2 regions of the Enterococcus faecium genome follow, and region 1 is predicted to be linked to the other one. Evidence: riboswitches for the same ligand, from Rfam matches in the RefSeq annotation. Region 1 holds a riboswitch; the other holds the start of a gene.
The links. Region 1 has a riboswitch for thiamine pyrophosphate ahead of thiT (energy-coupled thiamine transporter ThiT). Riboswitches for the same ligand answer to the same signal wherever they lie in the genome.
Positions count from the first base shown of each region.

Region 2: another riboswitch for thiamine pyrophosphate. It lies ahead of PYW34_RS07485 (ABC transporter permease); the one in region 1 lies ahead of thiT (energy-coupled thiamine transporter ThiT).

Region 1 covers NZ_CP118955.1:2,383,715-2,395,844, forward strand. Annotated here, with positions in the region: gene PYW34_RS11585 (hypothetical protein) at 1-180, opposite strand, end outside; gene PYW34_RS11590 (YicC/YloC family endoribonuclease) at 198-1,088, opposite strand; gene PYW34_RS11595 (YdbC family protein) at 1,108-1,326, opposite strand; gene PYW34_RS11600 (patatin-like phospholipase family protein) at 1,296-2,996, opposite strand; partial or broken gene PYW34_RS11605 (hypothetical protein) at 3,263-4,036, shown strand; gene thiT (energy-coupled thiamine transporter ThiT) at 4,117-4,686, opposite strand; TPP riboswitch at 4,752-4,854, opposite strand; gene PYW34_RS11615 (ribose-phosphate diphosphokinase) at 4,860-5,831, opposite strand; gene glmU (bifunctional UDP-N-acetylglucosamine diphosphorylase/glucosamine-1-phosphate N-acetyltransferase GlmU) at 5,925-7,298, opposite strand; gene purR (pur operon repressor) at 7,801-8,619, opposite strand; gene PYW34_RS11630 (metal ABC transporter permease) at 8,786-9,610, opposite strand; gene PYW34_RS11635 (metal ABC transporter ATP-binding protein) at 9,583-10,263, opposite strand; gene PYW34_RS11640 (metal ABC transporter substrate-binding protein) at 10,286-11,224, opposite strand; gene ispE (4-(cytidine 5'-diphospho)-2-C-methyl-D-erythritol kinase) at 11,469-12,130, opposite strand, start outside.
Region 2 covers NZ_CP118955.1:1,532,528-1,544,657, reverse strand. Annotated here, with positions in the region: gene PYW34_RS07500 (ABC transporter permease/substrate-binding protein) at 1-738, shown strand, start outside; gene PYW34_RS07495 (ABC transporter ATP-binding protein) at 735-1,700, shown strand; gene PYW34_RS07490 (dihydrolipoyl dehydrogenase family protein) at 1,687-3,009, shown strand; TPP riboswitch at 3,072-3,176, shown strand; gene PYW34_RS07485 (ABC transporter permease) at 3,250-3,993, shown strand; gene PYW34_RS07480 (ABC transporter substrate-binding protein) at 4,008-5,000, shown strand; gene PYW34_RS07475 (ABC transporter ATP-binding protein) at 5,012-5,749, shown strand; gene PYW34_RS07470 (TatD family hydrolase) at 5,739-6,461, shown strand; gene PYW34_RS07465 (LysM peptidoglycan-binding domain-containing protein) at 6,545-7,168, opposite strand; gene PYW34_RS07460 (hypothetical protein) at 7,563-8,255, shown strand; gene PYW34_RS07455 (hypothetical protein) at 8,463-8,753, shown strand; partial or broken gene PYW34_RS07450 (VOC family protein) at 9,025-9,374, opposite strand; gene PYW34_RS07445 (DUF6056 family protein) at 9,467-10,837, shown strand; tRNA gene PYW34_RS07440 (tRNA-Leu) at 11,077-11,160, opposite strand; gene PYW34_RS07435 (hypothetical protein) at 11,215-11,394, shown strand; gene PYW34_RS07430 (pyridoxal phosphate-dependent aminotransferase) at 11,543-12,130, shown strand, end outside.

The DNA of each region.
Region 1 (12,130 bases):
AATAAATTTCCGATTCATCGTCACGTAAGCACCGTCGTTGATCAAAATAAACAGTTCGTTCTCATTATAGTCTGCACAGGCATCTTTCCATACGTCAAAGCCGTTTTTTTCAGAAGGGATATCCCGTTTAACCACAGTTTTTCCACTTAATTCGTGGAACGTTACGTCATAATATTTCATTATCTCTACCTCTTTCGTCATTCAATATTTTGTACTTGTTCTCTGATTTTTTCTAAGATCGTCTTAGACTGGACGACTTGATTTTTAATTTCGATTGCATTTGATTTGGAACCGATCGTGTTGATTTCCCGATTCATTTCTTGGATCAGGAAATCTAATTCCCGACCTACAGGACATTGTGCTTCGATAAGTTCATCTAGTTTTTGTACATGGATCGCCAGACGATCCAGTTCCTCGTGAATATCTCCGCGTTCCAACAAGATGGCTAGCTCCGTCAACAACCGTTGCTCATCGACTTTCGCTCCAAGAAATTCCTCCAGCTTTTTTTGATACCTTATTTGAAATTCCTTTTCATAGATTTCTACAAAACTATCGAGTTTTTTTAGTACTTCTTTGAATTCTTCAGTATTCTTTTTCAACACTAAAGCTAAAGCTTGACCTTCTTTTTCTCGACTCGCCTCAATAGAATCAAGTGCGCTTTTCAATGTATCTAGAGCTAACTGTGCCAATTCTTCCATGCTCTCTTCCGGTTTTTCTTCTACCGTTACGAAGTTTTCGTCCAGCACGAAGCGTTCCGCCATCCGACTAATTGACACTTGATTTTGACTACCGTATCGTTGTTGAATTCCGTCTGTCAATTGAGTGATAAGTGAATCAATCAATTCCCAGTTGATGACGATCTGTTTTTCGTTTTTGCCAATATAAGCTAGATTCACAAATACTTCGATTCGACCGCGGCTTAACTGCTGTTTAATAAGCTGACGAAAATCGTTTTCAACAAAGTTCAGGATTTTAGGACTTCGTATTTGAACATCTAGAAAACGCTGGTTGACACTTTTTATTTCAATATCTAACTGATACGCTTTTGTTTCGCGGATGGCTTTGCCAAAACCAGTCATACTTTTCATTCGACAGGGTCCTTCCTCATTACATATTTTCTATTGCTTTTTGCAGTTGTTCAAACTCTTCGTTCGTCAATGTCAGGCCTTTCCCCATTTTTTCATGGTCTGGCGCCCAATCTCGAAGATCGAATTTTGGCGGGCGACCATTCCAGCTGACTAGGTTCAGTTCTTTACGCCACCCCTTGTTGTTTTCTGACAATATAGCGATTTCTTCTACGATTTCATATGAAAATTCTTGTGCCATGGTTGTTCCTCCTTGAGATAATATAAATATAGGATCAGTAATGTGTCAACTGGTTGCTTAAGCAATTCATGCTGCAAACGATCCTTGCGTTTTCCTTGTAGCAGATAATCAAAATAAACAGTTTTCGTGCGCTCATTTTGTATTTTTTGCTGGTATTTTCGATACCTTCGCCATTCTTCAGTACTTAATTGACCAATTTGTGCCAATAAATCATCCGGCATACTTTTTATATCTTGTTGGCAGATCATTTGAATCATCATGTCTACTTGATAGATTTCATTGGGCAGTAAAAAATGTTTTTTTGCTAAAAGTTCTAGCATCGCCAATCCGCATGTCTCTGGTACGACCCTGTTCTTATATAAATTACGCAGTTTTTGCCAAAATTTTATGCTTTTGAAAAAAGATAATTCTAACTGAATTTCTTTTGTTAAGTAAGACAAAAATCCTCGCCAGTATGTTCTTGCAGGTTTAACAGAATGAAATGTATACCAGTTCCCATAGTAATAGCCTAATCGTTTTTTCATTTCCAGATAGCCTAATTGTAAATTTAATTGGTTCCTTTGGCTATCAAAAAGCAGAAAGCTGCCTAGTGTCCACAATGTTTGACATTTCCAATGGATAAAAATGTCTGGCATACGAATTTTTTTCGCTGGGCCTGGCCCTTGCACATCTACGACAAATGCCTCTGTTGCTCCTTTGTTAATCGCAATATCAATAGGTATTTTGTTGCGATACCCACCGTCTGCATATTTATTTTTTCCGATCTTTCGATAAGCCATAGCGGGATAAAATGAAGCAGAGGCGAGTATCCAATCTGGTATTTCTTCTGTTTTTGTCTGTTGGATATCAGTCACTACTTCCGCTAGTTCTGGCAGTTTAGTAGACACCGTATATAAACGTATTTTGGGATTATGTTTGAGTAAGGACAAATCCAAATTGTCTTTGACCATCTTTTCCAATGGAGCAGAAGAAACCCCGCCTTCAATTAGTGCTGTTTTCGTCATTTGGCGTCTTTCTCGATAGAAGCGTTCACGAAGGTCTTCAACTGCAGCCATTTCTGGTAACGCAAGCACTTGTCTTGTCGACAGCTTTTTCCATAAATTCACAGCTTTTTTCATATCTCCTTGTAAAATCAATGCGCCGTTCAACGCACCTACCGAGGTACCTGTGATAATCTCAAAGTTGATATCATGTTCCTTCAGCGCCTGCCACACACCAATCTGATAAGCACCGTGCGCTCCTCCTCCACCTAAAACAAGTGCTGTATGATAGACCAGCTTTTTATTTAATTGTGTGGTTCCTTGATAGCCGTTTTTATGAAAAATACGCAACCATTCTTCTGATAGAGGAGATTGAAATAAAAAACAACAGTTTTCTTTAATAAAAAAACGAGCGCAAGCTTCCATATACCGAAAAAATTTTTTCCATTCAAAAGTTTCACCTTCAATCAACAGATTATTAAAAATAACATCTCCTCTACTTTTAGCAATAGTAAAATAGACGGTATATTTTTTCGATACTGCTTTAAAAGCACATTGCTTTTTTGCAGAACGCCAAAAAGCGTCTCTACTTTCTTGATGACTTTGAAAAAATGGAAGGGGTTGTTTTGCTTGCTGGATAGGCGAATACAGCGACATTTTCTGTGAAAAGTAAACTTTTTTTATCTCCATCGCGCTCTCCTTTTTCTTCAAGTATACCAGTACGTCATAAAAAGGTCATGAGTCTCGTATTCGACTTTGTAGATTCCATAAGAAAACAATTCATAAAACCTCCTTTAAATAAAAAAATACAAAAATCACAAAAATTAATTGAAAATGAGAGTGTTTTTAATGAAAACGTGATTTTGTAATGGAATTTTAAAATAAAAGAAACAAGCTTTTTTAATGCAAATGTTGTAAAATAAAAGAGATTAAGAGGAAATAAGAGGAGGAACATGATGACTGAGTCAGTTTATGTACATATTGATACCACAAGTAATGCTGTTTTAACAAAAGGGCTGACTGCTACTGACTTTGCAAACAGTATCGTGCATTTTCCTCAAAACTTGCTCTTGCTTGATCCATCTGCTTCTGCTGGATAATATGAATCCCATACAGGGCTGAAAGTAATCCGTGGTACAGAAAATATTCAGCGTTTCTTTTCCTCTTCTCGTAACAGGCGTGGATTCGATGAATTGAAGTGGATCGACTTTACTGATTTAACGATGCTGAAAGAATTGACACCTTTAGAAATTTCAGAATTATTATATTTTGGTCATATGAAAACACATCTTCATTCGCCGTTTTTTTATAAACTACAGAATAATTTTGTATACTTCGATCTTAATGATCAGCTGAATCGGATTTATTATCGCTATTTAGATGAATTTTATAGGATTTTTGCTAGTAAATTAAGTTCGATCTTGTCAGATAAGATCAATGTAAAAAAATCTTTTTTCAAAAAAGAAACACCTGTTGAAAAAATCAGTGTGGAATTATTGAAAGAAATGCGTAATTTGATGCAGGAAGGGATCATTTTTTCTTTTGATCAAGTTGGTTTGATCGATGGTAAATATCGTATCCCAATCTATGTGATTGAAGATTATATTTGGAAATTAAAAGGCACCCGGTATCGAGAAGAGGAAATCATCGCTACTTTAATCTACTCTGTCACCGATCGACACTGGCAATTGGTAGAAGATGCCGATCTTTCTTATCTGCCATTGAAGTAGATCTATTTCTTATCAAAAAATAAAAAGGAAACAAGAAACTAGGACATGATTCTGTCTCAAGTTTCTTGCTTCTTTTTTATTTACAGCTCCTGTCGTTTATCTGGCACAAAAATCGAAGGAGTCGTTTGTTGGATCCCTAATAAAACGATGATCGTTACAATAGCTGTACTCAACCCGCTGGCACCATTCATTACGAAAGAAAAGAGCCAAGGATTCATCCCCCATAGTGCATACGCTCCCCAGAAAACCACTCCTGCAATAAAATGCCAAAAATATCTGGAAAGTGCGCCAATCAATGCACCAAACACGATGCTTTTTCTAATTTGTTTCGTATTATCGTCTACATAGCCTTTTTGGACATTTGAAGCCATGAGCCCTGCTGCGCCTGCAAAAGTATAGGCAATCGGGTACTCAATCAACACTTGAACGACACTTAAATAATAAACTTGTCCCAACGGAAAATGTAGGATGCCCCAAATGAAACCTGCCAGCATCCCTGCCTTTGTCCCTCTTCTTAACGCAAAAAGAGTCAATGGAATCTGCCCTAATGAAATAGAAAAACTGCTGCCGATCTGGATCGGAATCAACGACAACACCATCGCTAACGCTGCAACAATCGTTCCTTCTACCCAAACTCTATTTTTTCCCATAAAAAAACTTCCTCCTTTGAATAAAAAAGTCACAAAGGAGGAAGCAGCTTTCGAAAATAGTCAAACAGCTGTTTATTCACAATTCCTACGCTCGCATAACCGATACAGGTACGAAGGGTTTAGAAATAGATTCAATCTCAGCCCAATTGGACTCCCCTTTGTGAGTTTATTTATTATTTATTTTTTGTTTCAAACAATGGACTAACTGGTTTGTTTTCATGGATACGTTTGATTGCATCTCCCATTAGTCCGCCAACACTTACTTCATCGATTTTGTCGATTTTACGATCTTCTGGAAGATAGATCGAGTCTGTAACAACTAGACGCTCGATAGCTGAATCTTCTATTCTTTGTAAAGCAGGGCCGGATAATACTGGATGTGTACATGAAGCATACACACTAGTTGCACCAGCTTCTTTCAAAGCATTGGCAGCCAATGTGATCGTACCTGCTGTATCGATCATATCATCGATCAGTACACAAGTTTTGCCTTTGACTTGTCCAATGATATTCATTACTTCTGCAACATTTGCTTTTGGACGGCGTTTGTCTATGATCGCAATCGGAGATTTCAAAAATTCCGCTAATTTACGTGCCCGTGTGACACCACCATGGTCTGGTGAAACAACGACAACATCATCGCCTTTGATTCCTTTTTCTAAGAAATAATTGGCAATAAGTGGCGCACCCATCAAATGATCGACTGGAATATCAAAGAAACCTTGGATTTGGACTGCATGAAGGTCCAAAGTCAGCATTCTTGTTGCACCAGCTTTTTGAATCATGTTTGCTACTAATTTCGCTGTGATTGGTTCCCGTGCACGTGCTTTACGGTCTTGACGCGCATAGCCATAATAAGGCATGACTACGTTGATTGTTTTTGCACTTGCTCGTTTCAGTGCGTCAATCATGATCAGCAACTCCATCAAGTTATCATTGACTGGGCTGCTCGTTGATTGAATAACATAGACATGCGATCCACGAATACTTTCTTCAATGTTTACTTGAATTTCTCCATCACTAAATTGAGTAACAGATGATTTTCCTAACTCGACGCCGACTGCTGCTGCAATTTTCTCTGCTAATGGGCGATTGGAATTTAACGCAAAAATTTTTAATCTTGGGTCAAAGTAATGTTTTGACATGGGGACCTCCACTTTCTTTTTCACAACTCTAGAATTCTACCTAATAAATAGTAGTCATATTTTTTAAATAAATCAAGTGATTTTGCAAAAGTCTTAGTTTAGATAAGGGAGTTTTTTTGCATATCCTTCTTTATTGACTTGTCTTGCTCTCGCAATTGCCAGCGCATATTCTGGAATATTGTCTGTAATTGTTGACCCGGCAGCAATCGAACTGTTTTTAGCTACCTCGACAGGTCCGATGATATTCGTGCTAGAACCAATAAAGCTGTGGTCGCCGACAGTCGTATGATGTTTGTTCTTTCCATCATAGTTGACGAAGACAACACCACATCCGACATTGATTTCTTCTCCCAGCGTAGCATCACCAACATAAGTCAAGTGACCGACTTTAGTTCCTTTGCCGATTTGAGCATTTTTCACTTCCACAAAGTTTCCGATATGGACGTTTTCGCCAATTTCAGCTTTTGGTCGTAAATGTGCATAAGGTCCCACATCTGCATGTTTCTTGACATGGCTGCTTTCAATGACTGAGTTTTCAATGACGACGTGATCCTCAATCCTACTGTCTACGATTTTTGAATGTGACCCGATGACACAATCAGAACCAATGACTGTATTTCCTTGGATTTGTACACCTGCTTCGATCAATGTGTCTGGACCGATTTCTACGCCTGCATCGATGTATGTCGTTGCTGAATCGACAAAGCTTACGCCATTGACCATATGCATCTGGTTAATTCGCTTTCTCATGATCTCATTTGCTTTAGCTAACGCGATCCGATCATTGACTCCCATTGATTCTTCAAAATCATCCGTTTGATAAGCAGCAACTGTATGGCCTTCTTCTTTTAAGATTTCGATGATATCTGTTAGATAGTATTCACCTTGAGCATTGTTTGTTCCAACTTTGCTTAACGCATCGAACAAAGCTTCGTTGTCAAAACAGTAAGTTCCTGTATTGATTTCTTGTACAAGAGCTTCTTCTGGTGTTGCATCTTTTTGTTCCACGATTTTTTCTACGATCCCAATATGGTCACGGATGATTCGTCCATATCCTGTTGGGTTTTCTGCTTGTGCCGTCAAGATCGTTGCACTTGCATTTTTTCCTTGGTGATATTCAAAAAGATTGTTCAGCGTTTCAGTAGTCAATAATGGTGTATCGCCACTGATAACTAACGTTGTTCCTTTTTTTCCTTCCAAGAAAGAAGCAGCTTGCAAAACAGCATGTCCTGTTCCCAATTGTTCTGCTTGTAACGCATATTTACTGCGTTCTCCTAGTTGTGCTTTAACTTGTTCTGCTCCGTGTCCAACGATCGTAATCACTTCATCTGGTTTCGTTTCACTGACCCGATTAATGATATGTTCTACCATAGGTTTACCAGAAACGGGATGTAAAACTTTATATAATTTTGACTTCATGCGGGTACCTTTCCCTGCCGCCAAAATAATTGCATAACGTGCGTCCAACTGCGTCACTCCTAAATATAGTTTGCTGATTTCAGTTTATCCCAGTATACCCATTTTTTCAACAAAACAAGTGATTTTCTTTTATCCCAGCGTTTTCTGGATAAAAAAATAGATAGACCATAACGGGCCTATCTATTTGGTAACCGGTGCTCTCCTGCCAACTCCTCGGTCACAAGTCACACTACTCATAAAACATGAAAAGCTGTTTTTTGAAATCGTTTCTTGTGACTTAGAGTTAAACGGTAGGCTTACAACCTCTTCATTAAACGTTTTTCAATCAGCTGACCTTCGGTATTAGCTCAATAAACGGCAAAATATGAGGAGCAATTTTTCCGTTTATTGAGCTAATACTCAGGACAGGACGCTGATTTCACAACCTCTAGATAAACGGTGTTCAAAAGCCAGTTTCTCGGTATTAAGCCAAATTTATGAAAAAATGTGGAAAGCCATTTTCACAAAATTTTTCTTACTACTCGAAACTAAGCGGCTTTTTCACAACCTCTTATTCTGAAAAATAATTTCCTGGCACAACCGTAATATTTTTCGTTTGAGTATCTACATCTTTGACATAAAGCAGTGACGTATAATCATCGATGGCGCGATGACCGTTGAATTTTGATTCGGCAAATACAGTGATGCCAACAAGTTCTGATTCGAATTCTTCAATCAAGCTCTTCATTCCGTTGACTGTTCCGCCGCCTTTCATGAAATCATCCACTACAAGGACACGTGAACCACGTTTCAAACTTCTCTTAGACAGTTCCATCTTTTCAATTCTTTCAGAAGATCCAGACACATAGTTGACACTTACTGTTGATCCTTCTGTTATTTTTGAGTCCCGGCGTACAATAACGAATGGCGCATTCAGATAATAGGACACAGCTTGGGCAATAGGTACGCCTTTTGTGGCTACAGTCATTACAGCATCGATTTTTTCACCAAGGTATTTAGAAGCAATGATTCTTCCAACTTGACGCAGCAGTTCAGGTTCTCCTAACAAATCAGAGAGATAAACATATCCTCCTGGAAGCAGACGGTCTTGTTCTGATAGACGTTCTGCTAGAGATTCAATATATTTTTTCGCCTCTTCATATGAAATTTCAGGGATGAACAATACACCACCTGCAGCACCCGGGATTGTTTCCAAGGTTCCATACCCTCGTTCTTTAAATGTTTTCTTGATGATTCCCAAATCTTCACTGATAGAAGATTTAGCAGATTCATAACGTTCGGCAAAGCTTGTTAAGGAAATCAATTCATGCGGGTGATTCAATAAATACTGTGTCATGTCAACTAGACGTTCACTGCGACGTACTTTCACCTATTCCAACTCCTTTTAAGAAATTTTATCGTTTTACATTATATAAGTTTTTCTTCAAAAATTCGAGCATTTTATGAAAAAATAAGAAAATAGTTCGGTATTTATTAAAATAAAAAGAAGCCTATAAAAAATTTTTCGTTTTTATAAGGCTTCTTTTCTTTATAATTTAGTTATTTTTTCTTCTGAAGGCAACCAATATTCGTTTGATGATATTTACAATCAGGAACAAAGCAATAAAGACTAATGTGATTGTTGCTCCTGGAGGTGTATCTAGATAAAACGAGCTAGTTAGTCCTGACAGCATCCCTAGAAATCCTACACAAACACTGATAGCAATCACGACATTGAAGCTTTTGCCTAATCGCATACCGATTGCTGCGGGAAGAACCATGATTGCGGATATCAAAAGTGCACCGGCAATCGGGATCATCACAGCAATAGCCACACCAGTAATCACATTGAACATCATCGACATCAAATGAACGGGTAGCCCATCCACGTGGGCGGTATCTTCATCAAAAGTCAGAACATACATCGGCCGTTTGAATAAAAAGAACAATATACCGATGGCAACGAATAAGATTCCTAAAAAGATGACTTGCTCCCATGTAATGGTCACGATCGAACCAAACAGATAGGATTGGATACTTGTTGCTGAATTCCCTCCGCTCAAATTCATCAATACTAACGCTAGCGCCAAACCACCAGCCATTAAAATGGCAATGGAGATTTCTGAATAGGTTCGGTAGATCGTTCGCAGATACTCCAATATCACAGCTGCTAATACAACGACTAGCATGGTCGTAAGTGTAGGATTAAGGTTCAAAAAGAATCCTAACGCTACCCCTGCTAAAGAGACATGAGAAAGCGTATCAGCCATCAGCGATTGTCTTCTGATCACTAAAAACACACCTAGCATCGGGGCGATTCCGGCAATGAAGATAGCGGCAAGAAACGCTCTTCTCATGAATTCATATGAAAGCAACGCCATTGAGAATCCTCCTTTCTCACCAGTCGGATCTGTCTGTCCGCATACTGTTTGATATCTTCATGATCATGGGTGATCATTAGAACTGATTTCCCATGGACATGCGCACTATGTCGGAGAAGACGATAAAATTCATTTCTGGATTCTTCATCCATACCTGTTGTTGGTTCATCAAGAACAAATAAGTCAGGGTCAGTAGCAAAAATACGCGCTAAACTGATTCGCTGCTTTTGTCCGCCAGACAATTCACCTATTCGCCGATTTCGCATATCCCACATCCCTACAGCTTCTAAAGCACGCTGTACATGTTGATGATCTTTTTCAGAGAGACGCTTGAACCAGCGGCCTCTTGGATATCTTCCTGAACGGACTAATTCGATCACCGTACTAGGAAAACCTGCATTGAAAGATGCAACTTGTTGAGGAATATAACCGATACTTAATTTTTTTCCTTCTTGATTTTTCTCAGCAATCTTTATCATTCCTTTTGAAGGTTTCAGTAATCCTAACGATGCTTTCACCAAGGTTGACTTGGCTGCTCCATTTTCTCCAGTTAAAATGACAAATTCACCCGCATCTACATGATAAGAGACATCTTCTAGTACAGGTTCATCATCATAGTAAAAGGTCAAATCAGATATTTCGATATAACGCACCTTACAACCTCCATTCTAAAACTTAATTGATACTTTCTTTTAAAGCTTTCAGATTTTTTTCCATGACAGAAATATAATTTTCGCCTGCTTTGATTTGTTCATTAGTCAAGCTTTCTAAAGGATTCAACACTTCTAGCTTCACTCCTGTTTCATTCGACAATGTCTCAGCTACCTTCGAAGAGGCATTTTCTTCAAAATAAATCACTTTGATGTTGTTTTTCTTCACAAATTCTTTTAGCTCAGCTAAGCGACTTGGTGTGGGTTCCTGATCTGGTGAAACGCCCGAAATCGCTACTTGTTTTAAGTCGTATTGATTCGCTAAATAAGCAAAAGCAGCATGCTGAGTGACAAATGTGCGGTTTGTTGCATCTTTTAGCTCATCGGAGTATTTTTGATCCAGTGCTTCAAGCTTTTTGATATAAGCATCGGCATTCTTCGTAAAAGTTTCCTTTTTATCTGGATATTTTTCGCCTAATTCTTCAGCAATCGTTCTGACTTCTTTTATAGCTAATACCGGATCGAGCCAAACATGTGGATCGTATTCATGTGAATGACCATGCCCTTCTTCTGATTCTTCATGTTCGTCTGCTTCTTGCGATTCTAAACGGTCGATTCCTTTAGCTGCTTCGATCATCAAGGTCTGTTTGCTATCCACTGAATCCTTTAACGAATCCACAAAAAATTCCATGTCTGAACTATTATACACGAAAACATCTGCATCGGAAATTTCTGCTCTTTCTTTTGCACTTGGTTCGAAATCATGCGGCTCCGTTCCAGCAGGGATCAAAAGTTTCACGTTTCCTTCATCCCCTACGATCTCTTTTGTAAAATCATACATCGGATAAAAAGTCGTAACGATCGTCAAATCCTCTTTTTTGTCTGCTTCCTTGTTCGTATTTCCACATGCTGCAAACAGTAAAGCACCTATCATTACCGTAGCTGTCAAAAGATATTTTTTCATTTATATGCTCCTTTCAATGAACAAATCGGAATTTTACGATTTATTAACGTGAACTAATGTATCAAAATAAAAAAACACAGTCAATAGAAATCCATCAATTTCTGATTTAAGCATGTATATTCTTGATTAAATCGTAAAATGGATGAGTTGCTGCTCATATCTAGCCATTTCACTACAATAAAAAACTGAAGAATACCATTTTAGGATTCCTCAGTTTTTCATCACCTATTTTACTTCTTATATTTTATTGCAGGGTTCGTACTAAATAAACTTCCTCACAAAAACCTTTTAACCCATTATATACTCTCTGCGCTCTTGAATAATGTTGACACAAGGCAAAAACGGTTGGTCCGCTTCCACTCATCAATGCAGCATCTGCTCCGTACTTGATCATACGCTCTTTGATTTGATGGATGACTGGATGCCGCTTTCCCGTTATATCTTCTAAACTGTTTCCCATTTTTTTGATCATCTGCTGATAATCTTGCTCTCGGATGGCTTCAGCAAGTCCGTGGATGTCTTGATGTTGGATGGCTTGCGTATCTACTTCTCTAAACACTGTACGTGTAGAGACACTCATTCTTGGTTTGACCAACACAACCCAGCACTGTGGCATAGAAGGTAATACTTGGATTTCTTCCCCTTTGCCACCGACAAATGCCGTACTTCCGTAGACACAGTAAGGAACATCTGTACCGACTTCCAAACCGATTTCTGCCAGTTCTTCTAACGAACAGCCCAGATTCCATAATTGGTTGATCCCTCTTAGAGCAGCTGCACAGTCTGTACTTCCTCCGCCTAATCCAGCTGCTACTGGAATATTCTTCTTAACAAAGATCTTGACACCGGTTTTGATATTGTATTTATTTTTTAGCAATAAAGCAGCTTGATAAACATTGTTCCGTT
Region 2 (12,130 bases), 850 kb from region 1:
AAACCGAATTTTGGCAAGACGAGTTTTTTGTTCAATGCACTGGATCAAGGTCAAATCGATATCTATCCTGAGTTCACAGGTACTGTCCTAGAAAGCTTGGTGAAGGTACCTGAAGCAATGAAAAGTGCTGATTTGACAAAAGAAAAAACATATGACGAAGCAGAAGAATTATTGAATAAGCAATTCGATATGACATTATTAAAACCAATGGCTTACCAAAATACGTATGCCTTGGCAGTCAAGAGATCTTTTGCGAACGAACATCAACTTAAAAAGATTTCCGATTTGGCAGCTATCTCTGATCAGATCAAAGCGGGATTCACACTGGAATTTATTGATCGTTCAGATGGATATAAAGGAATCCAAGAAGCATATGGCTTGAATTTTTCAAGTGTACAAAGCATGGAGCCAAGTTTGCGTTACCAAGCAATCAATAATGGAGATGTCAATATTGTGGATGCCTATTCCACAGATAGCCAGCTCAAGGAGTACGATCTAGTGACTCTAGAAGATGATCGAGGGTTATTCCCAGCTTATCAAGGCGCACCGCTGATGAAAAAAGATTTTGCTAAAGAACATCCTGAAATCGTTAAAGCACTGAATAAATTAAGCGGAAAAATAACAGAGGATCAAATGATTGATATGAATTACCAAGTCAATGTCGAAAAGAAAAAGCCGACAGAAGTAGCACGAATCTTCCTGAAAAATGAAGGATTAGTAAAGGAGGAAGATCAGTGACTAAATTAATCGAGTTCAAACATGTGCAAAAAAAGTATGATGGAAAGTATGTCATCGATGACCTAAATCTGGCAATCAAAAAAGGAGAAATCTTTGTTTTGGTTGGTCCTTCCGGTAGTGGAAAAACAACTACTTTGAAAATGATCAATGGATTATCTAAACCATCAGCAGGAGACATCTACTTCAAAGGAAAATCGTTAAATGAATATAATCTGCAGAAAATGCGGTGGAATATGGGATATGTGCTGCAGCAAATCGCTTTGTTCCCGACCATGACAGTCAAGCAAAATATTGAAGTCATCCCTGAAATGTTAGGTTGGGAAAAGCAGAAAAGAGCAGACCGTGTAGATGAACTTCTTCAAAAAGTTGGCTTATCTCCTGATATTTATCGAGATCGTATGCCTAGAGAGTTGTCTGGAGGAGAACAGCAACGGATCGGGATCATCCGAGCTATTGCTGCAAGCCCAGATGTGATTTTGATGGACGAGCCATTTAGCGCATTAGATCCGATTTCAAGAAACTCATTACAAGAATTGGTTTTGTCCTTACACGAAGAATTGGGCACGACCATCGTTTTCGTTACGCACAATATGGAAGAAGCAATCAAGCTAGGTGATCGTATTGCATTTATGAAGGATGGAGAAATTATCCAATGTGACACACCAGAGCAGTTATTGATGAATCCTAAAAACGACTACGTTCGGCATTTCTTTGATGAACCGAAACAGACGAAAGAGTGGCGAGTAGAAGATTTAGTCGTCAATGGATATTTCTTAAATGAAATACCAGAAAATGCTCGTCAACAAGTTTGCTTTGATACGCCTATGAAAGAAGTATATTCGCTTCTTTCGGTGTATCCAAGCATTGTGATAGTAGAAAAGCAAAGAAGTATTGGGTCGCTGACAAGTAAAGAAATCTTTGCTTTTTTAAGTCGAGAGGAGGAAGGAAATGAAAACATATGATGCAATCATCATCGGTTCAGGTGTGAGCGGCTTAAGTGCTGCTTATGGATTGAAAGAAGCAGGTAAAACAGTACTAGTGGTCGAAGAAGATCTATGGGGCGGGACTTGTCCTAACCGTGGATGTGATCCTAAAAAAGTCTTGTTAAGTGCAGTAGAGGCACGTAATCGGGTAAAACAATTGAGTGGAAAAGGTTTTAACGAGATCCCAACTGCCAACTGGGAAGAACTTCAAAAATTCAAACGAACATTTACGGATCCAGTCCCAGAAAGCCGAAAAAAACAATTAGCAGAAGCTGAAATCGATCATCTTTCAGGAACCGCTCGTTTTTTGGATGATTCATCTATTGAAGTCAACGAAGAAGTCTTCCATGCGGATTACTTTGTTTTGGCAACCGGGCAAAGACCTACGATCTTACCAGTGGAGGGAAAGGAATACTTGAAAACTAGTGCAGACTTTTTATCATTGCCTGTACTGCCTAAAGAAATCATTTTTATCGGTGGTGGTTATATTGCTTTTGAGCTAGCTACGATTGCCAATGCTGCAGGGAGCAAAGTAACCATTGTCCATCATAATCAACGGCCATTAAAAGAATTTGAGGCGTCTTTGGTAGAGGAAGCCGTCCATCAAATGGAAGCATCTGGCATTCAGTTTGCTTTTGGTGTTGAAACCCAAAAGATCATTTCAGAAGGTACTCGCTATCGTTTAGTCGGAAAAGAGACGGAATTAGTAGCAGATATGATTTTTTGTGCGACTGGGAGACAGCCGAATACAGAATCTTTAGCACTTGAGCAAGCGAATATCGTCTTTGATAAACACGGAATTGCAGTCAATGATTATCTGCAAACGAGCAATCCAAAAATTTTTGCGTGTGGAGATATTGTTTCAAGGAAAACCCCAAAATTGACACCAGTCGCCACTTTTGAAGGAAATTATGTAGCTAAGCGGATAACGGATGCAACAAGCGAACCTATCAAATATCCGATTATACCTACGATCGTCTACGCCAGTCCTAAACTTGCTGAAGTAGGAGTTACAAAAAGTCACGCCTCTTCGTCAGATCAAGTGGTAGAGATGGATCTTACCAGTTGGTTCACCTATCATCGTGTCAATGAACCAGTTGCTAAGGCTGAATTGACCTTTGACCAGCAAAATTATTTGATTGGTGCTGCAGTGATTAGCGAGCAAGCAGACGAATTGATCGATGATTTGACACTAGTCATCAATCAAAAATTGACTAAAAAAGAGTTGGATAGCTATATCATGGGGTATCCGACATTGGCAAGTGATCTCTCCTATTTATTGAAATAATCAGCATGATAACTAAAGCGCTTGTTGCTTTTTCGTTCTTGTGCTACACTTTAAAAAATGAATACCTGTTTCTGGGGATGTCGTAGACGACATGAGAGTAAGTTGTGAACTTAGACCCATTGAACCTGTCAGTTAATACTGGTGAAGGGAGAAACATAGCAGACGCTTGAAGCGGGTTACTATGTCGTGCCCATTTCAAGCGTTTTTTGTTATTCATATTAGAAGAAAGGAGGTAACAAAATGAAGAAAAATCTTTATCCAGCAGTCAGTATGGCATTCATTTTAATTATTTGGCAGATTGTTGTCATAGTTTGGAAAATACCTGCCTTTATTTTACCCGGACCTGCTGCTGTATTTTCTGCATTAGCGGCAGATGCACAAGTATTACTTTCCCATTCTGTCACGACATTAAATGAAGCAGTGCTTGGTTTGGTAATAGCTAGCGTTCTTTCTTTTATTACTGCCTTGGCAATGGATTATTGGAAGTTTTTAGAAATGTCTTTTTATCCGTTACTAGTGATTTCACAAATGTTGCCAATCATGGTGTTAGGGCCATTACTTACCCTATGGTTTGGTTTCGGTATGCTTCCAAAAGTGATCCTTGTTGTCTTGATAAGCTATTTTCCGATCGTAGTTTCTTTTTCGGATACATTGAGGAAAGTATCAAAAGAGCAAATCATCTTTTTGAAAACGATGGGGGCAGATACAGGGAAGATTTATCGAATATATAAAATACCAGCGGGTTTATCCGGCTTCTTTTCCGGTTTAAAAGTGGCTGCTACTTATTGTGTCAGCGGAGCAGTCGTTGGAGAATGGCTAAGCGCTCAAGCAGGCTTAGGGTATTACATGATACGCGTAAAAAACAGCTACCAGATCGATAAAGTTTTTGCTGCGATCATTTGTGTCATTCTATTGAGTTTATTGCTGAATGGCGCTTGTTCATTATTGAAAAAAGGGTATTATCGTATGCTTTATATTTTTTAAGAGAAGGGGATCAAATGAAAAAATTATGGCTTTTATTACCGCTACTGTTGCTTTTATCCGCTTGTGGCACTGCAAAAGAAACAAGTAGCAAACAAGAAATAAAGGATTTGAAAAAAGTGACACTTGTTTTGGATTATGTACCGAATACTAATCATACTGGCATCTACCTAGCAAAAGAAAAAGGCTATTATAAAGAGGCTGGTTTAAATGTCCAAATCATCGAACCAGGAGATAATTCGACAAGTATTGGTCTAGTAGGTGCGGACAAAGCACAATTTGGTGTAAGTTATCAAGAAGATGTCACTTATGCTCACGCAGATGGACAGAATATACCAGTCAAAGCAATTGCTACAGTGATCAAACATAATACTTCTGGATTCGCCACCCTATCAGACAGTAACATCCATTCACCAAAAGATTTTGAAGGAAAAACATATGCAGGTTGGCAAAGTCCAAGTGAAGAAGCTGTCTTAAAAGCTGTGATGGAAAAAGACGGCGGGGACTTTTCAAAACTGACAATGGTAGGAAGCAATGGAGAAGGGCCAGAAAGCTTAGGAAAATCCTCAGATATCCAATGGTACTTTGAAGGTTGGGATATGATCAAAGCAAAAGAAGCGGGTATTGAACTAAACTATATCCCATTGAAAGAATTAGATGAACGGTTAGATTACTATACTCCGGTAATTATTACGAATGATCAACTGATCAAAAGTGATCTAGAATTGGTACAGTCTTTTATGGATGCCACGAAAAAAGGCTATCAGGAAGCTATTAAGGATCCAAATGACAGTGCTAAACTGTTGCAAAAATATGCAAAAGAAAATGATCGGACGTTTTTAGAAGAATCACAAGCATTCTTGTCAAAAAATTATACGGATGATCCTGAGAATTGGGGATTGATGGAAGAAAAAGTTTGGCGCAATTATACAGCTTTTATGCAGGAAAACGGATTGATCAAGCAAGATGTACCTTCGCAAGAACTATTCACTAATCAGTTTATAAAATAGGAGTGATAGATATGTCAATCCAAATCAGCCACTTGAATGTAGTCATTGAAAACCTGAAAATATTAGAAGACATCCATTTCACTATCCCTAAAGATACCTTTACATCGATTGTCGCGCCAAGCGGAGCCGGTAAGTCAACATTGCTGAAAACTTTAACAGGAGTCCAGCCTATGACTTCTGGAACGATCAAAGTAGACGATCAAAAAGTAACTGGTCTCCATACAGCATTTAGTTATATGCCGCAAGAAGATATGTTACTTCCTTGGCTGAGCGTCTATCAAAACGTTACGTTATATCAAAAAATCAATCATCTAACAATCAATGAAGAACAAGTAAGGGATTATCTGGATATCTTTGGGTTAAACGGCTATGAACATTTTTTGCCGGAACAATTATCTGGCGGGATGAAGCAGCGAACGGCCTTGTTACGAACAATCATGAATCCTTCTTCTTACTTGCTTCTTGATGAACCATTTGGAGCGTTAGATGCTATGACCAGAGGGCAGATGCAAGACTGGATGTTGAAGCTGCCTAAAAAAGCAAAGCGGACTACTTTACTTGTGACGCATGATATCGAAGAAGCAATTTATTTATCAGACAGGATTCTTGTGCTTTCCGCCCGTCCGGCACATGTGATTGCTGAGATTCAAGTGCCTGAAAAACGACGGTCACGTGAATGGCTACTGCAGCAATCAGAGTTGAAGCAAACGATTTATCAGTTATTGGCAGGTGAATTAGATGTTAAGTGATGCTCATTGTCATTTAGATGGGAGTCAGAGTTTAGCACTCCTTCAGCAGGAACACACGATTTTGACGATCATCAATTGTGATTCGCCAGAAGAATGGAAGGAAAACAGACAGCTTGCAGCAAGTAAGACTCAAGCCTTAAGTTACGGTATCCATCCTTGGAAAGCAGATAGCTATACGTTTGAACAAGTTGAGCCTTTTTTGAAAAAAGCAAGGATCATCGGTGAAATAGGGTTAGATAATATTTGGACGAATGTACCGATGACTACACAAAAAAAAGTATTTGAGCGACAGCTTGCTTTTGCAGCCATAAATGAGAAACCTGTTGTACTGCACACAAAAGGATGCGAAAAAGAGATCTTAAATTATATCCAAGCTTACCCTAATCACTATTTGATCCATTGGTATTCTTCTTTGGACTATCAACAAGACTATATTGATTTAGGCTGTTATTTCAGCATTGGTCTTGATTTGAAAAAGAATCCAGCAGTCTGGCAACTAGCTAAAGCAGTCCCAATCGACCACTTACTTATTGAAACGGATGGACTACATGCAGCAGAGTGGGCTTTAGGGGGGATTTTTTCAGAAAAAGATTATGTCTCACTGCTTGAAGAACAGTTAAAGACAATCGCTGAGATCAAAGAGCTATCAGTTGAAGAAGTTAAAAAAAATACTTATCAAAACTTGGAACGTTTCATTAGATTAGGTAAATAAAAAAGAGATGTGACACAACTAGTGTCGCACCTCTTTTTGGCTTTCTTTGTATAAAAGTAAACTGTTTGATTAATAAATGAATCTTAGTACCAACCGTTTGCTTCCCAGAATGCTTTCGCCGCTTCCCAAGAACCATAACGTGAAGTAACATATTGTTCTGCTACTCTTTCTTGGTTTGCAGCAGAGTAGTCACCATTTAAGTAAGAAGAATCTAATTGGTAACGTCCGATGTAACGTCCGTTCGTTGCTGTGTAAGAACCGCTTGATTCTTTTTGTGCGATCCATTCTTTTGCAGAGCTTGTGCTTGCTGGAGTAGCAGCAGTTTCTGTTACAGCAGGAGCAGGTTGTGTTTCAGCAACAGGCGCTGCTTGTTTTTCCGTTTGAACCGTTTCTTGTACAACAGGTTGTTCAGCTTGGACTGGTGCTTCTTGAACGGCTGCTTGAGGTTCAGCAGCTGCTTGTGCAGAGCCTTCTGTTGGGATTGTTAATTGTTGTCCTGAGTAAATCAGGTTAATATCAGAAATTGAATTTGATTCTGCAATGGCATTGATCAAGGAGTTATCACCAACGTATTTTTGAGAAATCGTTGATAGAGTATCACCTGATTGAACGGTATAAGCTTCGTCCGCATGAGCAGTCGTTCCCATGAAGAATGCAGCGCCGGCAGCCAAAGTTGTTCCAAAAAGTAAAGTTTTAAGTGATGTCATGAAAAATCTCCTTTATTCGTTAAAAAGTTTTATTTGTTGTGTTCAACGAGGAATACTTTAACACGTGAAAATATTTCATAGGTAAAAGAAGCATGACAATTTATGACAAATCCGCGTTTTTTGTAATAAATACAGTAATCTATGAAATGAAAAGGGTTGCGTTTAATAAAACTTGCTTTTTTGTTTTTGTTCACCATAAATATTTATTTAAGAAAGTATTAACCTGCATTTTTCTCTATAAAAAAGATTTTTTAAATAGATAAAAAAGGAGGATTAAATGAGTATTTGATAGTATTTATATTAAAATTACATATGTAATTTAAAAACGCTTGACATTGTGTTTGAGATCACTTACTTTTAGTATGTAAAAGTATTGGATTAAGGAGCTATGCAAATGAAAAAGAAATTTATTACTGGTGGGATTGTCGTTGCATTTCTATGTCTAATTGGCTACACAGGCACGCGGTACGCAAATGAAATTATTTTGTGGGGTGGAGAGACAGATATTGATACAATCAATGAGAATCTGACACAGCTTGATCATACATTGACAGATAAAGAGCAAGCGATTACAGATCTTACCGCTCGACTAGCACAAAAAGAACAGACATTGCAAGATTCAAAGGCAGATGTCCAAGAATACCAAACAAAAGTAAATGAATTAGAAAACCAAAAAAATCAATCGGCAGCAGAAAAACAAAACTTAGAAAGTCAATTAGTCAGCAAGGATGCACAACTACAAAGCAAACAAAATGAAATCAATGTCAAACTAGATGAGATCAACCAAAAAAATGATGAAATCAATCATCTGAATGCAGATTGGACAGCAAGACTACAAGAAGCACAAGCAAAACTTTCAGAATTACAAAATACTGTAAATGGTTTGAATCAACAAATCGCAACACTGACACAAGAAAAAACAAATGTAGAAACTCAGTTAACAGATACACAAAAGAAATTAGACGAAGCAACTGCTGAAAACTCAAGCTTGAAACAATATATTCAAAAGTTAGAAAAAGCAAAAGATGAAGTGGAAGATACAGCTGATAAATCTCAGCAAATTGTTGAAGAACATTTGCGTAAATAATCTTTCTTAACAAGTAAACCTAAATTAGTAAAGAAGCAACAGTAATCTATACTGCTGCCTCTTTTTTTTAGTACATGTCCTTCATCTTCGCAGGAAGTGCCAATATGATTTTAAGAAAGGTAATAGACAAAAAGTCAAAAAGATAAAACAGAGTTTCTTCTTTACAAAGGGAATGTATGTTCGTATAATGGTATTGAGGTGAAGGTTATGGAGAAAAAATATGGAACAGTAGATAAGATCCGTACTTTGCAAGTTAGTGCCAGACCGTTGATCCGTTTCAGTTTAAATGGGGTCAATTGTTTGATTGCTTCCCATAGTTTGAACTTCCTAGCTGAAGTAGACGAAGGGATGAAGTTAGTCGTTACAGGTTATTATAATAATAGAAAGCAATTTGTTGTGAGATCCTATCATGTGTTAGGGAAACCCAAAATTGTGGTAGAATATGAGAAAAGTCTATACCCAAGAAAAAAGGTCCGACAAGATGAAAGAATAAACTAGAAAACAAGCGGCTGAGACAAAAATGTCCTAGCCGCTTGTTTTGGAAAGATGGATGCAGACGATGGGATTTGAACCCACACGAGCATACGCTCACAAGAACCTCAATCTATATATAACTACATGTATTTAAGTATTTGTGATGAATCACTAAACTTTCCAAACTCATTTGAGGGATATTGCTTAAAGATTGAACAGATCAATTCGAAGCCCTATTAGTATTCGCTCAATGGGGGGATCAGAGGCCATAAAAAGAGACTAGTCATTACTAGTCTCAGGTAGTGGAATTGTAGGATTTTAAACGTTCCTGGAGAGTACCGGTATGTAACTCGAAGAGGTGATTATCATAGTCGTAAAAGTAAATTGAAGAAGCCTCGCCTTTCACACGAGAACGTCCTGGTTCGACAGTTAAACCTAACATTTGGATTTTTGAGACAAACGAATCTATATCTTGTTCGTCAATTTTAAAAGCAATATGATTGTATGTCTTTGGCAGTTTATTCGACGAATTCTGCATTACTGCAATCCATAGGTCCTTAACTAAGAAAAATTTTTCTGGATATAATGAAAATTTTTTTGTTGACTATCGTAGATTTCTTTTGCATCAAATAAGGTATTTAACAATTAAGTATTTAAAAGATAACTTTTAAGTTATCTTTAAGTAATGCTTAAAGCTATGTTATACTCTATTAGGAAATATAAGAAGGAGTATAAAAATGAACAAACATAATAGAAAAATAACGAATAACAAAGAACTGATCTTGTTACTAATAGGGATTTGGGGTATCTTTTTACTCTTTAATATGTATATGCCGACTATGAGAGCGGATGACGTAGTTTATGCAAGTAGATTAGATGAACTTGGCTATTTGGGTGCTTCGATAGAACATTATAAGACATGGAGTTCAAGAATTATTATAGAACTATTCTTAATGTTCTTTTCTAAACACTTTATGCTATGGAAATTATTAAATTCTACGATTATGTTAGGAATTGTAGTATTACTTTGCAAGTATGTTTTTGAGAAAATAAATGTTAAAAATTTATTATTGGTTTGCTCTATATACTGTTTAATACCATTGACAGTAATGGGGGAAACCGGTTGGAGAGCAACCACCTTGAACTATCAGTGGCCAGTAGCATTTAGTTTACTAACTTTTTATCCGTTTTTTCAACTCTTAAGAGGAGAAGAAATAAATAGAAAAATATATTGGGTAAGTATTCCTTTATTGATATTTTTAACTAATCAAGAACAAGTCAACGCCTGTTTTTTTGTTCTAACAAGTATAGTTAGTTTATATTTGATTGTCAATGGACGATATAATTATAAGTTATCAGTATTTTCAATAATAAGCTTAGCAGAATTAATTTTCTCTTTGACAACTCCAGGGAATGCATTACGTGCTGCACATGAAATTAATAAATGGTTTCCTGAATATAAAAATTTCAACTTTCTTAATAAGTTAGATTTAGGTATTTCATCATTTGGAAAGCCGTTTTTTTTAGACATGAATATCTTATTTTTATTGCTATTTTTCTTAATTTTCCTTCTAACATATAGGAAATGTCAAAACTATTATGTGCGTATATTGACTGCATTACCGTTTTTCTTAAACCTGATTATTTATTTTGGTAATACAATGGGTCAAAGCTTTACTTACGTCAATGGAAATAAAAGGGCAATGATTTGGAGTAGTAGTAACCTGAATAATCTCTTTACAGAGTTAGGAACGAAACTGTCACTTTTTTATCCAGGTACTTGGATAGCTACTTTAGTAGTCTTGGCATTATTACTATGTTTAATTGTTGGAATTTATTTAAGTTTTGACAATAAGAAAACTTCTATTTTTTTAGTTATTTTGATGATAATGGGATTTTGTTCAAGGTTAATTATGGGATTTTCTCCCACAGTATGGGCTTCCGGAATGCGGACGTACTATATACTTTATGTTGTTATCGCCATCTTAGTACTAATGGCAGTTAAAGAGCTAATGAAAAGCATGAGTGTACAAAAAAATGAATTTATGCAATTTGGATTAACCGTGCTTGGTATTTGTACCTTTATAATAACGGTGATAAACAGATAATATACAAAAAATCCCTCGCTTTAGTATTAGGTGAGGGATTTTACTCGTTTTTCGATTAATTGTTTTAACACTTGCAAGTTTCTACGAGTAGCTTGTTTCCGACCTTCATATACTCACCTCAGGCTGTTTACATGATTGTACGTTCTTTTTGTAAAGGATACAGTGATATGTATATAATGGCATAAAGAAACGTTCAAACAAAAAAACTCGTGAAGCAAAATTAACTTCACGAGTTGTAGTGCAGATGATGGGACTCGAACCCACACGAGCTAACGCTCACATGACCCTCAATCATGCTTGTCTGCCAATTCCAACACATCTGCGTAATAATAACACACTAATGATAGCGAGGTTTTACATAGTTGTCAAGCTCAAAAATGGGAGGACTTATTAAGATGGAGAAATATGACGGAGAATTTTCAGGACTGGGAATGATCTTAGGTGTATTGATTGGACTTGCATTCGGACGTTTTTTGCTTGGTTTTATGCTAGGAATCATTTGTGGAATTGCAATGGATTGGGCAGCGAATCTATGGAATGACTATCATGACAATTAAGTTCTCAACGCTTGTTTGTGTTTTTTTAATACTTACGTTTTTCCTAAATAAGTGGCAAAATTTTCTAGGATGGAGTATGATATTGAAATAGTAAATAACAAAAAATTTGGAAAGTTCTAACTTTTTGAAATGAGGGATTGGCTAAGTGATGAGAGAATTTGAAAAATCCAACAAATTAGAAGGTGTCAGTTACGATGTTCGCGGTCCCGTTCTAGAAGAAGCGGAGCGGATGCAAGAAGAGGGCATTAGTATTTTAAAATTGAACACGGGAAATCCCGCACCTTTTGGATTTGAAGCACCAAACGAAGTCATTCGTGATTTGATCATGAATGCCCGTGACTCAGAAGGCTACTCAGATTCCAAGGGGATCTTTTCTGCTAGAAAAGCAATTGAGCAATATTGCCAACTGAAACATTTTCCGAATGTGACGATCAATGATATCTACACCGGCAACGGAGTGAGCGAATTGATCACGATGTGTATGCAGGGGTTGCTGGACAATGGAGATGAAGTACTGGTTCCAATGCCGGACTATCCGTTGTGGACGGCTTCTATTGCATTAGCTGGAGGCACACCTGTTCATTATATTTGCGATGAAGAGGCAGAATGGTATCCTGATATTGATGATATCAAATCAAAAATAACGAGTCGGACAAAAGCTATTGTTATCATTAATCCTAATAATCCTACTGGGGCACTTTATCCAAAAGAATTATTAGAAGAAATCGTTGAAGTA